One region of the Streptomyces sp. NPDC055506 genome, then DNA from elsewhere that is predicted to be linked to it. Evidence: riboswitches for the same ligand, from Rfam matches in the RefSeq annotation. Region 1 holds a riboswitch; the other holds the start of a gene.

Region 1 (7,046 bases):
GATCCGCAGACCGGACGTCACCATCGGCGGGCGCGGGTCGTTCGGGATCGCGTTGCGGTTGACCGTGATGCCCACCTCGTGGAGGCGGTCCTCGGCCTGCTGTCCGTCCAGCTCCGAGTGGCGCAGGTCCACCAGGACGAGGTGCACGTCCGTGCCGCCGGACAGGACGTCCACACCCACGGCCCGGACGTCGTCCTTCACCAGACGCTCGGCCAGGATGCGGGCACCCTCCAGCGTACGGCGCTGGCGCTCCTTGAAGTCCTCGGAGGCCGCGACCTTGAACGAGACCGCCTTGGCCGCGATCACGTGCTCCAGCGGTCCGCCCTGCTGACCGGGGAAGACAGCGGAGTTGATCTTCTTGGCGAGTTCGGCCGTGGAGAGGATCACACCGCCGCGCGGGCCGCCCAGCGTCTTGTGGGTGGTCGTGGTCACCACGTGCGCGTGCGGAACGGGGTTCGGGTGCAGCCCCGCCGCCACCAGCCCGGCGAAGTGCGCCATGTCGACCATCAGGTACGCGCCGACCTCGTCCGCGATCCGGCGGAACTCGGCGAAGTCCAGCTGCCGCGGGTAGGCCGACCAGCCCGCGACGATCAGCTTCGGCCGGGACTCCTTCGCCAGCCGCTCCACCTCGGCCATGTCGACCCGGCCGGCGTCGCCGACGTGGTAGGCGACGACGTCGTAGAGCTTGCCGGAGAAGTTGATCTTCATGCCGTGGGTCAGGTGCCCGCCGTGCGCGAGGTTCAGACCCATGATGGTGTCGCCCGGCTTGAGCAGCGCGAACATCGCGGCGGCGTTGGCCTGGGCGCCGGAGTGTGGCTGGACGTTGGCGTGCTCGGCGCCGAACAGCTCCTTGACGCGGTCGATCGCGATCTGCTCGACCACGTCGACGTGCTCGCAGCCGCCGTAGTAGCGGCGGCCCGGGTAGCCCTCGGCGTACTTGTTGGTGAGGACCGAGCCCTGTGCCTCCATGACCGCGACCGGGGCGAAGTTCTCCGAGGCGATCATCTCGAGCGTGGACTGCTGCCGGTGCAGCTCGGCGTCGACCGCGGCGGCGACGGCCGGGTCGAACTCGTGCAGGGACGTGTTCAGGACGGACATACGGCTACGCCTCCTCAGCCGGCGGAGAACGCGGTGTACTCGTCGGCGGAGAGCAGGTCGCCCGGCTCGTCCGTGACGCGCACCTTGAACAGCCAGCCGCCCTCGAAGGGGGCCGAGTTCACCAGCGACGGGTCGTTCACGACGTCCTCGTTGACCTCGGTGACCTCGCCGGAGACGGGGGAGTAGAGGTCGGACACCGACTTGGTCGACTCCAGCTCGCCGCAGGTCTCGCCCGCGGACAAGGTGGCGCCGACCTCCGGGAGCTGGACGAAGACGACGTCGCCGAGCGCGTTCGCCGCGTGCTCCGTGATGCCGATCGTCGAGACGCCGTCCTCGGCGCCCGACAGCCACTCGTGCTCCTTGCTGTAACGCAGCTCTTTGGGGTTGCTCATGGCCTGGATTCTCCTGTACGCGCGGGAGTGCTGATGAAGGGGACCGCTGGTGAGCGGGGGTGAGATGCCCGGGACCGCGGTGACGGCCCGCGGCCGGTGTCTGCTTCTGGCGCTTGGCCAGTCTCTACTTCTGGCGCTTGTAGAACGGCAGCGCCACGACCTCGTACGGCTCGTGACTGCCCCGGATGTCCACGGCCACACCGGGTGTGCCGGGGGCCGCGTGCGCGGGGTCGACGTACGCCATCGCGATCGGCTTGCCGAGCGTGGGGGAGGGGGCGCCGGAGGTGACCTCGCCGATCACCTCGCCGCCGGTGACGACCGGGTACCCGGCGCGCGGGACCCTACGGCCCTCGGCGACGAGGCCGACCAGGACGCGGGGCGGGTTCTGCTCGGCGCGGGCGGCGGCCTCCGTCAGGGCCTCGCGGCCCACGAAGTCGCCCTCCTTCTCGAACTTCACCACCCGGCCGAGCCCGGCGTCGAAGGGCGTCAGGGAGGTGTTGAGCTCGTGCCCGTACAGCGGCATGCCCGCCTCGAGGCGCAGCGTGTCGCGGCAGGACAGCCCGCACGGGACCAGACCGGCGCCCTCGCCCGCCTTGGTCAGGGCCTGCCACAGCTCGACGGCGTGCTCCGGCTTCACGAACAGCTCGAAGCCGTCCTCGCCGGTGTACCCGGTGCGGGCGATGAGGGCCGGGACGCCCGCGACGGTGCCGGGCAGCCCGGCGTAGTACTTCAGGCCGTCGAGGTCGGCGTCGGTCAGGGACTTCAGGATCCCCGGGGACTCCGGGCCCTGCACGGCGAGCAGCGCGTAGGCGTCCCGGTCGTCGCGCACCTCGGCGTCGAAGCCGGCGGAACGTTCCACCAGGGCGTCCAGAACCACCTGGGCGTTGGAGGCGTTGGCCACGACCATGTACTCGGTGTCGGCCAGCCGATACACGATCAGGTCGTCGAGGATGCCGCCGTCGGCCTGGCAGATCATGGTGTAGCGGGCGCGGCCGGGCTTGACCCCGCCGATGTTGCCGACCAGGGCGTGGTCGAGGAGGGCGGCGGCCCCCGGCCCGGTGACGGTGATCTCCCCCATGTGGGAGAGGTCGAACAGCCCGGCCTTCGTGCGCACCGCGTTGTGCTCGTCACGCTCGGAGCCGTACCGCAGGGGCATGTCCCAGCCGGCGAAGTCGGTCATCGTCGCACCGAGGACACGATGCAGGGCATCGAGCGCGGTGTGGCGGAGTTCTCCTGTACTGCTCATACGTCGGTCGTCTCCAAGGGCATGACGGGCGAGGTCGTTCCTCCCCATCTGTCATCGGAACCTGAGAGGTTCGCCATGACCACACGGGACACGGCTTGCACCTTGGGTGGAGCCACGCCACTCCCCGGACTCCGGAGAAGGGTGCGGCCCGCTTTTCAGATGTGCCTCGCCCGCGCGGTAACGGGGCCTGAGAGATTCAAGGGAGGGACTTGCTCCTTCGGCGCCCCAGCGTCGGACGGTGCTGGGGACTCTCCCGCGCGGATTCAAACGGCCGGTATGCAGTTGGCGCGCACATCATTGCACGCATCGTCGCGGGGTGGCAGGGGGACCACCCTGTAGCAGGCCTGTTGCAGGAAGAGGACTAAAACCAGAGACATCGGGCATTACCTTCTCTTTACACTCGGCGGGCATGGGACTCCGTACCTGGCCCCAGGGGAGGACGATCACGGTGAACAGGACCACCGCGTACGCCACGACATCGGGCATCGCGCTGCCCGAGCAGCCGACCGCTCCGGTGCGCGCGGCCTGCGGCCCGCAGCCGGTGCCGGTCGTCCGCGATCTGCGCGAGCGCGCCGGCCGCGGCCCGCACGCGCTGCTGTTCGGCCCCCGCGACCTCGTCGTGGTCACGGGCCTGCCGGGCAGCGGCAAGTCCACGCTGATGCGGCGCACCGTGCCGGGCCGGCGCATCGACTCCCAGGACACCCGCGACCACTGGGACCGCCGCATGCCGCGCGCCCTGCCGTACGCGGTCTACCGCCCGCTCGTCCGCCTCGCCCACTACGCCGGGCTGCGCCGCGCCCTGCGCACCGGAGAGGGCGTGGTCGTGCACGACTGCGGTACCCAGGCCTGGGTCCGCCGCTGGCTCGCCCGTGAGGCCCGCCGCCGGGGCGGCACGCTGCATCTGCTGATGCTCGACGTCACCCCCGAGCAGGCACTGGCCGGCCAGCGCGACCGCGGCCGCGGCGTCTCGCGGTACGCCTTCCTGCGCCACCGCGCGGCCACCACCCGCCTGCTGCGAGAGGTGGAGCGCGGCGAACTCCCCACGGGCTGCGGCTCGGCGATCCTCGCCGACCGCGACGCGGCGAACACCCTGCACCGCATCGCCTTCGCGGGCTGACGGCCCGGGCCCGTGAACCGGCACGGACGGTGAGGGCTGTCCGCGCGGCCGGCGGCTCTGGTCACAGGGCCGGCGACAGTGGTCGGTGAGCCGTGTTCGTGGGGCCGGCGGCCTTGGCTGGCCAGCCGTGTCCATGGGGCTGGCGGCGCTGGTGGGTGGGTCGTGTTCGTGGGGCCGGCGGTCTTGGTTGGTCAGCCGTGTCCATGGGGCTGGCGGCGCTGGTGGGTGGGCCGTGTTCGCGGGGCCGGCGGTCTCGGTTGGTCAGCTGTGTCATGAGGCTGACGGCCGCGGATGGTGAATCGTGTTCGGGGGGCAGGCGGCACCGGTCAGTGGGCCGTGTTCATGGGCTGGCGGCGCTGGTCAGTGGGCTGTGTTCATCGGCAGGCAGCCGCGGCCGCTCAGCCCGAAAGCGCGGGCCGGTCGCCCCTGGCCCCGCGTCGTGGTTCACGGGGTGGCCGTCCCCCGTTCCCGAGCCGCTAGCCTTTGGGCCACAGCAGTGGTTTCAGGCAGGCGGTAGGCAGATGGACTTCCCGGCGGACTTCTCCGCGGACTTCCCGGCGCAGACGCAGACACACCCGCACGGCGGATGGCCCGGCAACGAGCTGGAGGAGGTGCTCTCGGCCTCCCTCGGCGCAGGCCCCTCGGCCGGCGGGCGGATCGTCGAGGTGCTCGGCCGGAGCTTCGTGTGGATCCCGCTCCCCAACGGCGGCGGCCCGCAGAGCGGCCCGCTCGACCTCCCCGGCATCGAGATCGACGGCCAGGCGTTCGTACCGGTGTTCAGCTCCGAGGAGCAGTTCCGCCAGGTCGTCGGCTCGCACATGTCGTACACCATCGCGCCGGCCGTGGAGTTCGCCCGCGGTCTGCCCCCGCACGCGGGGATGGCCATCAACCCGGGCGGAGTCGTCGGCATCCCGCTCCCGCCGCCCGCCGTCGCCGACCTGTGCCGGGCCGGCCGGACCCCGCTGGACGGCCCCGCGAGCGGCGGCCGGGTCCGCCTCTTCGAGCCCGACTGGCAGGACGACCCGGTGGACTTCCTCGCCGCCGCCTCCGCCGAGTTCGAGGCGATCGGCGTCGTCCTCACCGCCCGCCGCTGCCTCGCCGCGATCGAGACCGCCGATCCGGTGATGTTCGTCGGCGTCGAACTCTCCCAGTGGGAAGGCGACCTGCGCGCCCTCCCCCTGGAGGCCCTCACCCGCGCGGTCACCAAGTCCCCGGCCCCCTGGCCGGTCAACCTGGTGCTCCTGGACGTCGCGGAGGACCCGGTGGGCAGCTGGATGAAGGACCGGGTCCGGCCTTTCTACCAGCGGTAGGGCGACGCGCTGAGGGGCGCGGGGCTGTGACACCATGCGGCTCCGCCGCGTGGGCGCGACAAGCCACAGACGGACCCGCACCCGCCGGACGAGGGCAAGTCCCGAGTCGGCGGGCGGGCTTAAGCTAGGTCACGGTCGAGGCGTTGTACGAAGGGGCGGTAAAGGTGAGCGCGAGCGGCACGGCCGCGGCCGGACAGGTCGAGCACATGCTGCGCCAGGTCACGCCCGGGCGTTATGACGCCTACGAGGCCCTCCTGCGCGCGCTCGCGACCCCGCACAGCGGCCAGATCTGGATGCTCCTGTGGCACGGCCAGGCCGGATCCCCCGACGCCCAGTACGGAAACATGGAGGTCCAGGGCTGCGGCTACGCCCCCTGTGTGACCTCCGCCCAGGAGCTCTCGGCGAGCGGCTGGAACCGCAGCTACGAGGTCGTCGACGGAGTCGACGTGGCCCGCGCCCTGTACCCCGACCACTACGGCCTCTGGCTCAACCCGCACGCCCCCGGCGGCGGCGTCGGCATCCCCTGGCTCGACCTGCGCCGGATCGCCACGGGCCTGGACCGCCAGCCGGCCGGACCCCTGCGGCTGTCCGAACCGGCCATCGAGATCCCGCAGTTCTACGCCCTGCTCGCGCAGAACGCCCACCGCACCCCGGCCGTCCGCTCGCTGCGCCGCGCCTGGGTGCAGCCCGCGCTCGGGGCGCCGTACCTCGCCATCGGACTCGACGTCTACGACACCTCGCCGCCGGCCGTGGATTCGGTGCGCGCGATGATGCAGCAGTCCCTCGGCGCCGTACCGGACGGGCTCCCTGTCTCGACCGTCGCGATGTCCGACGAGCACGACCCGGTCGCCATGTGGCTGCGCGCCGGCGCACGCCCCTTCTACGACCGTGAGGCCCACGCCACCGCCCCTGTCCAGGCCCCGGTCTCGGGCTACGGATACCCCCCTGCCCAGGGCAGGTACTGACCCGTTCGCAGGTCCCCACGGAGGCCGTTCCCGGACCGCCCCCGAACATGACGACCGTTCAACTCTCCGCGCGTAGATAAGGGTGAATGGGGCGGAGATGTCCTAATATGCCCCTGACGCAGCGCGTCCGACCGCTGTTACCCGTTGTCCGGATAACGGAACCCTGCAGACAGCATCACGTTTACGCATCCTTTCACCGCCAAGTCTGGCAACAGATCGCCAAAGCGTTGAAGACTCCCCGCAAGACACGGGCCGGGTCGGTCTCGTGTACGAGACAAACAAAACCGCTACAGCGGCAGCCAGGGGGTCGGCGATCGCCGGCCCGAGAGGGGTCAATCGCACCGTGACCGCACCCATCGAGACCACCGGGGCGGAAGCCGGAGCACAGCCCGAGGCCGTGCTCTCCGGGGTCAAGAAGAGCCAGATCGAGGGGCGCTCGCTCACCCAGATCGCCTGGATGCGCTTCAAGCGGGACAAGGTGGCGATGGCGGGAGGCGTCGTCGTCGTCCTGCTCGTGCTGATGGCGGTGTTCTCCAAGCCGATCCAGTGGATCTTCAACCTCGATCCCAACAAGTTCAACCAGGACCTCATCGACCCGGCGCTCCTCGCGCCCAAGGGCGGCTGGGGAGGCATGAGTTGGGACCACCCCCTCGGCGTGGACCCCCAGTACGGCCGGGACATGCTCGCCCGCATCATCGACGGCTCCTGGGTCTCCCTCCTGGTCGCGGGCGGCGCCACGCTGCTGTCCGTGTGCATCGGCACCGTGCTCGGTGTCGTCGCCGGGTACTACGGCGGCTGGATCGACAGCGTCATCAGCAGGCTGATGGACACCTTCCTGGCGTTCCCGCTGCTGCTGTTCGCCATCTCGATCTCGGCCTCGGTGCAGGACGGCTTCTTCGGTCTCGACGGCCTGCCCCT
Region 2 (7,046 bases), on a different contig from region 1:
GGGTGCACTCGGCGCTGCCCATGGCGCAGGCCCGGCGGCTCGCGCCCAACGCCGCGTATCTCGTGCCGCGCTTCGGGTTCTACCGGGCGATCAGCGAGCGGGTGATGGAGCTGCTGCGGGCCCTTTCACCGCTGGTGGAGCCGTTGAGCCTGGACGAGGCGTTCGTGGACCTGGAGGCCGGTGGGGCGGCCTGGGACGAGCGGTCGGCGCGGCTGGCCGGGGTGAAACTGCGTGCGGACATCCGGGCCGTCACGGGACTCACGGGGTCGGTGGGGCTGGCCGCGTCCAAGATGCTCGCGAAGATCGCCTCGGAGCAGGCCAAGCCCGACGGGCTGGTGTTGATCGAGCCGGGGACGGAGCGGGCCATGCTGGGGCCGATGTCGGTGCGGACCCTGCCGGGGGTCGGGCCGGCCACGGGCGACCATCTTCGGCGGGCCGGGATCACCACGGTCGAGGAGATCGCCGAGGCGGGTGAGGACGAGCTGGTCCGGCTGCTGGGGAAGGCGCACGGGCACGGGCTCTACGCCATGGCCCTGGCGCGGGACGACCGGCCCGTGGTGGCGGAGCGGGAGGCGAAGTCGGTGTCGGTCGAGGACACCTACGACGTGGACATCCACGACCGGCTGCGGGTCGGGCTGGAGGTGCGGCGGCTCGCCGACCGCTGTGTGCGGCGGCTGCGCGAGGCCGGGCTGTCCGGGCGGACCATCGTGCTGAAGGTGCGGCGGTACGACTTCTCGACGCGCACCCGTTCCGAGACGCTGCGGGGGCCGACGGACGATCCCGGGGTGATCCGTGAGGCGGCGGCCAGACTGTTGGACTCGGTCGACACGACGGGCGGTGTGCGGCTGCTCGGGGTGGGCGTGAGCGGGCTCGCCGACTACACACAGGAGGACCTGTTCGCGCAGGCGGCCGGTCAGCGGGCGGTCGCGGAGGGCCCGGTCGAGGAGCACGCCGCGGGGCCGGTCGAGGAGCAGCCCGCGCCGGCCGAGCGGCGTTGGCCCGCCGGGCACGATGTGCGGCACGCCGGGTTCGGGCACGGGTGGGTGCAGGGCAGCGGCCTGGGGCGGGTCACCGTGCGGTTCGAGACGCCCGACTCGGAGCCCGGGCGGGTGCGGACCTTCCGGGTCGACGATCCGGAGCTGGAGCCGGCGGATCCGTTGCCTCTGGTGTTACGAGAGCCGGAGGGGGGCGATGGGCCGGATGGTGACTCCGGGGGTGTGGGGCTGCGCTCCGCCGCCCCTTAGGCGGCTCGCCAGGGGCTTCAGGCCGTCTCGTCGGTGCCTGCCAGTTTGCCGAAGTCGTGGTCCTGGAGCGGGGGAGGGGCGGCGACGTCGAGGCCGTAGTGGTGGTAGAGCTGCAGTTCCTGCTCCGGGGAGAGGTGACGGCCCACACCGAAGTCGGGGGCGTCCTTGATGAGGGCGCGGTCGAAGGGCACGTGGAGGGCGCCGTCGATCAGTTCGCTGGGCTCGAGGGGGACGAAGGCGTCCCGGCTGAACAGGCCGGTCCGTATGGCCGCCCACTCCGGCACGCCGGTGGCGTCGTCGAGGTACACCTCGTCGATCGTGCCGATCCTGGTCCCGTTGCGGTCGAACGCCTTGCGGCCGATCAGGTTGCGCGGATCGATATCGGTTCGCACGGGCCCTCCACATGGTCGCAACTCATCCGTAACCACTACAAAACGGCACAATCGAGGAGGCGGCCACTCGAAGGTTCGTGCGTGGGACGCGCTGGTAGGCTGACAACGGCTGCTGACCCCGTGCGGGAGAGTCCTCCAGACACCATCGGAGGCGCCGAAGGAGCAAATCCTCCCCGGAATCTCTCAGGCTCACGTACCGCACGGACGAGGTCACTCTGGAAAGCAGGGCGGATGTCACGGCTTCCGCTCTCACCGACGGTGAAAGCCGGAGGCCTTCGGGCGATCCGGTGAAGCTCTCAGGTTGACATGACAGAGGGGGAGGCCGTCCGGGTACCCGTGCCGTGGTGCCCCTCGAAGGTCGTGTCAGACCAGGAGGCCTCCGCATATGACCGCCCATCGCATTCCGCTCTCCGAGCTCGAAGAGGCAGTCCCCTTCGAGCAGCGCCACATCGGCCCCGACCACGAGGCGTGCGCCAAGATGCTCGCGCACGTCGGCTACGGCTCGCTGGACGAGCTGACGGCCGCCGCCGTCCCGGCCGTGATCAAGAGCGCCGAGGCACTGGACCTGCCGGGCGCCCGCAGCGAGGCCGAGGTGATCGCCGAGCTGCGCTCCCTCGCCGACCGCAACCAGGTCCTCGGCTCCATGATCGGGCTCGGCTACTACGGCACGTTCACGCCGCCGGTGGTCATGCGCAACGTCATGGAGAACCCGTCCTGGTACACGGCTTACACGCCCTACCAGCCGGAGATCTCGCAGGGCCGGCTCGAGGCGCTGCTCAACTTCCAGACCATGGTCGCCGACCTGACCGGACTGCCGACCTCCGGCGCCTCCCTGCTCGACGAGGGCACCGCTGCGGCCGAGGCCATGGCCCTGTCGCGGCGGCTGGGCAAGAACAAGAAGGGCCTGTTCCTGGTCGACGCGGACGCGCTGCCGCAGACCATCGCCGTGATCGAGACCCGGGCCGAGCCGACCGGAGTCGAGGTCGTCGTCGCCGATCTCAGTGCCGGCATCCCCGCCGAGATCGCCGAGCGCGAGATCAACGGCGTGCTGATCCAGTACCCGGGCGCCTCCGGAGCCGTACGGGACATCAAGCCGGTCATCGACCAGGCGCACGAGCTCGGGGCGCTCGTCACCGTCGCCGCCGATCTGCTCGCGCTGGCCCTGCTGAAGTCGCCCGGGGAGCTCGGCGCGGACATCGCGGTCGGGACGACACAGCGGTTCGGTGTGCCGATGGGCTTCGGCGGACCGCACGCCGGTTACATGGCCGTCGGGGAGAAGATGGCGCGCAGCCTGCCCGGGCGGCTCGTCGGCGTGTCCGTGGACGCCGACGGGAACAAGGCCTACCGGCTGGCGCTGCAGACGCGTGAGCAGCACATCCGTCGTGAGAAGGCCACCAGCAACATCTGTACCGCCCAGGTGCTGCTCGCCGTGATGGCCGGCATGTACGCCGTGTACCACGGGCCCGAGGGCCTCAGGAGCATCGCGCGGCGCACCCACCGGTACGCCACGGTCCTCGCCGCCGGGCTCGCGAACGGCGGTGTCGAGGTCGTGCACGGCGCCTACTTCGACACCCTGACCGTGCGTGTCGAGGGCCGGGCCGCAGAGGTCGTGACCGCCGCGGAGCGGAACGGGGTCAACCTGCGTCTCGTCGACGCCGACCTGGTCTCGATCTCCTGCGACGAGACCACGACGCGGGCCCAGCTGCGTGCCGTATGGGCCGCGTTCGGGGTCGAGGGTGTCGTCGAGGCGCTGGACGCCGCAACGGAGGACGGGCTTCCGGGCGCCCTGCTGCGGTCCGACGAGTACATGACGCACCCGGTCTTCCACCAGTACCGCTCCGAGACCGCCATGCTGCGCTATCTGCGCCGGCTGGCCGACCGTGACTACGCGCTCGACCGCGGCATGATCCCGCTGGGCTCCTGCACCATGAAGCTCAACGCGACCACGGAGATGGAGCCGGTCACCTGGCCCGAGTTCGGGCAGCTGCACCCGTTCGCCCCCGCGGCGCAGGCCGAGGGCTACCTCACGCTCATCCACGAGCTTGAGGAACGTCTTGCCGAGGTCACCGGGTACGACAAGGTGTCCCTCCAGCCGAACGCCGGCTCGCAGGGCGAGCTGGCCGGTCTGCTCGCCGTACGCGGGTACCACCGGGCCAACGGGGAAGCGCAGCGCACCGTGTGCCTGATCCCGTCGTCCGCGCACGGCACCAACGCCGCGAGCGCGGTGATGGCGGGCATGAAGGTCGTCGTCGTGAAGACCGCGGAGGACGGCGAGATCGACGTCGAGGACCTGCGGGCGAAGATCGAGCAGCACCGTGACGAGCTGGCCGTGCTGATGATCACCTACCCGTCCACGCACGGAGTGTTCGAGGAGCACGTCTCCGAGATCTGCGCGCAGGTGCACGAGGCGGGCGGGCAGGTCTACGTCGACGGGGCCAACCTCAACGCGCTCGTGGGGCTCGCCAAGCCGGGGCACTTCGGCGGGGACGTCTCGCACCTGAACCTGCACAAGACCTTCTGCATCCCGCACGGCGGCGGCGGGCCCGGCGTGGGCCCGGTGGCGGTGCGTGAGCACCTCGCGCCGTATCTGCCGAACCATCCGCTGCAGCCCGAGGCGGGCCCGGAGACCGGGGTCGGCCCCATCTCCGCGGCGCCGTGGGGCTCGGCCGGCATCCTGCCGATCTCCTGGGCGTACGTCCGGCTGATGGGCGGCGAGGGGCTGAAGCGGGCCACGCAGGTGGCCGTGCTCAGCGCCAACTACATCGCCAAGCGCCTCGAGCCGCACTACCCGGTGCTCTACACCGGCCCCGGCGGGCTCGTCGCGCACGAGTGCATCATCGACCTGCGGCCGCTGAACAAGGCGACCGGCGTGAGCGTCGACGACGTCGCCAAGCGGCTGATCGACTACGGCTTCCACGCGCCGACGATGTCGTTCCCGGTGGCCGGGACGCTGATGATCGAGCCGACCGAGTCGGAGGACCTGGCCGAGCTGGACCGGTTCTGCGAGGCGATGATCGCCATCCGCGCGGAGATCGAGAAGGTCGGCTCAGGCGCATGGCCTGCCGACGACAACCCGCTGCGGGGCGCCCCGCACACCGCCGGCGCGCTCGCGGGGGAGTGGGAGCACGCCTACAGCCGTGAGGACGCGGTCTTCCCGGCCGGGGTCACGGCCTCCGACAAGTACTGGCCGCCGGTGCGCCGCATCGACCAGGCCTTCGGCGACCGGAACCTGGTGTGCTCCTGCCCGCCGCTGGACGCGTACGAGGACTGATCGACCGACCGGTCAGAGGGAGGGGCTCCGCTGATGCGGGGCCCCTCCGTCGTGCGGAGGCTCTCTCCGTCATGCGACCGCGAGTGACACCTCGGTCGACTTGATCAGGGCGATGACGGGGGTTCCGGCCGACAGGTGGAGATCGTCCGCGGCGTCCCTAGTGATCGCCGCCGTCAGTTCGCCGCCCTCGACGGTGATCCGGACGGAGGCCATCGCGTCGCCGGCCGCGATGCCCGTGACCGTACCGGGGAGCCGGTTGCGGATGGACAGGCCCGCGACGGGGGCGGTGGCCAGCGCGACCTCCGTCGACTTCACCAGGGCGCGTACGGCGGTGCCCGGGGTGAGACCGAGGTCGTCGGCGCCCTGGCGGGTGATCGCGGCGGTGAGGTCCTGTCCGCCGGTGAGGCGGACCCTGACCGTCGCCATGGCCTCGCCCGGCGTGACGGCGGTGACGGTGCCGGGGAGCTGGTTGCGGATGCTCAGGCTCATGGGTGCACGGTAGCCCGGTGAGTCCCCTGCGCCGGGTACGCGGGTGTTTGCGTCGCCTTGACCGTCGCCCAGACCGGTGCACCGGGGCGCAGATCGTCAGCCGACGTGGACCCTCGGGCGCCGCTTCCGGTCGCGTTCCGCCTCGCGCAGGACCTCGCGTGTCACCGGGGCGACCTCGCCCTGGCCGAACAGGAAGAAGCGCAGGAGGTTGGTGAAGGGTCCGCCCTCGGTCCACTCGAAGTAGATGTGCGGGGTGCACCCGGTCAGGTCTCGGGCGTGCAGGAGCAGGGCTGCCAGCGCGTTGGGGACGGAGGAGGACTCCAGGGTCAGGACGCGGTAGCGGCCGTGGAGCACCTCGCCGCGGACGGTCAGGCTCGCCTCGAACTCCGACGGGTCGGTGACCGTCACCTCGACGAAGACGAAGTCCTCCTGCCCGGGCACGTCGTTGTCCTGCCGGATCTGCTCGATCTTGTCCCGGTACTCCGCGATGTCGCGCCGGTCGGGCTCGTTGGCGATGAACCGCATCCTGCGGCTGGCCATGTCCCGGACGAAGCGTTCCGCCATGGCGTCCAGCGACACGCTGGTCACGCGCAGTTCGAACGCCCGGGCCAGCCGCGACAGCAGGGAGACCAGAATGATCCCGGCGATGAAACAGGCACCGATCTTCACGCCGTCCGGGCGCTCGATGACGTTGAGCACGGTCGTGTAGAGGAACACCGCGGAGATGACCGCGAAGCCGATGGTCCAGTTCCGCTGCCGGGCCTTGCGAGCGGCGATGGTCACCGCGATCGCGGCGGAGCTGATGAGGACCAGCACACCGGTGGCGTAGGCGCCGCCCTGCGCGTTGACGTCGGCGTCGAAGATCCAGGTGACCAGGAAGGCGATCAGGGTGAAGACGATGACCATGGGGCGTACGGCGCGGGCCCAGTGCGGGGCCATGCCGTAGCGGGGGAGGTAGCGGGGCATCAGGTTGAGCAGGCCGGCCATCGCGGAGGCGCCGGCGAACCACAGGATGGCGATCGTCGAGACGTCGTAGACGGTGCCGAAGGCGTTGCCCAGGTAGTCGTGCGCCAGATAGGCCAGGGCGCGTCCGTTGGCCTGGCCGCCCGCCTCGAACTCCTTCTCCGGGATGAGGAGCGTGGTGATGAAGCTGGTCGTGATGAGGAAGACGCTCATGATGAGAGCGGCCGTGGTGAGCAGCTTCTTCGTGTCCCGGATGCGGCCCTTCGGGTTCTCCTCCGTGTCGCCGGCGTCGCCCTTGACGTGCGGCATCACGGCGACCCCGGTCTCGAATCCGGACAGGCCGAGGGCCAGCTTCGGGAAGACCAGCAGGGCGACGCCGATCATGACGAATATGTTGCTGTGCTGGGTGGTGAGCGCGCTGGACCAGTCGGTGATCACATGACCGGCGGTGACCACGTGGTAGAGGCCGACGACCACCACGACCGCGTTCAGCGCGAGGTAGGCGCCCACCAGGGCGACCGCCACGCCGATGGCCTCCAGGAAGCCCTTGAGGAACACCGCCCCGAGCAGCGCGACCAGGATCAGGGTGATCAGCAGCTGCTTGTCGTGCAGGGCGCTGTTCAGGTGCGGGTTCTCCACCAGGTGCGTGGAGGCGTCGGCGGCCGACAGGGTGATGGTGATCAGGAA

What was found. Region 1 has a riboswitch for glycine ahead of gcvT (glycine cleavage system aminomethyltransferase GcvT). Riboswitches for the same ligand answer to the same signal wherever they lie in the genome.
Region 2: another riboswitch for glycine. It lies ahead of gcvP (aminomethyl-transferring glycine dehydrogenase); the one in region 1 lies ahead of gcvT (glycine cleavage system aminomethyltransferase GcvT).

Annotation. Positions count from the first base shown of each region.
Region 1 covers NZ_JBSHKH010000207.1:328-7,373, forward strand. Annotated here, with positions in the region: gene glyA (serine hydroxymethyltransferase) at 1-1,098, opposite strand, end outside; gene gcvH (glycine cleavage system protein GcvH) at 1,113-1,490, opposite strand; gene gcvT (glycine cleavage system aminomethyltransferase GcvT) at 1,615-2,736, opposite strand; glycine riboswitch at 2,775-2,900, opposite strand; glycine riboswitch at 2,902-3,002, opposite strand; gene ACWIF2_RS38975 (AAA family ATPase) at 3,185-3,853, shown strand; gene ACWIF2_RS38980 (enhanced serine sensitivity protein SseB) at 4,375-5,163, shown strand; gene ACWIF2_RS38985 (enhanced serine sensitivity protein SseB C-terminal domain-containing protein) at 5,328-6,128, shown strand; gene ACWIF2_RS38990 (ABC transporter permease) at 6,472-7,046, shown strand, end outside.
Region 2 covers NZ_JBSHKH010000005.1:9,525-16,570, forward strand. Annotated here, with positions in the region: partial or broken gene ACWIF2_RS03240 (DNA polymerase IV) at 1-1,343, shown strand, start outside; gene ACWIF2_RS03245 (PRC-barrel domain-containing protein) at 1,262-1,636, opposite strand; glycine riboswitch at 1,750-1,845, shown strand; gene gcvP (aminomethyl-transferring glycine dehydrogenase) at 2,022-4,907, shown strand; gene ACWIF2_RS03255 (TOBE domain-containing protein) at 4,977-5,396, opposite strand; gene ACWIF2_RS03260 (amino acid transporter) at 5,493-7,046, opposite strand, start outside.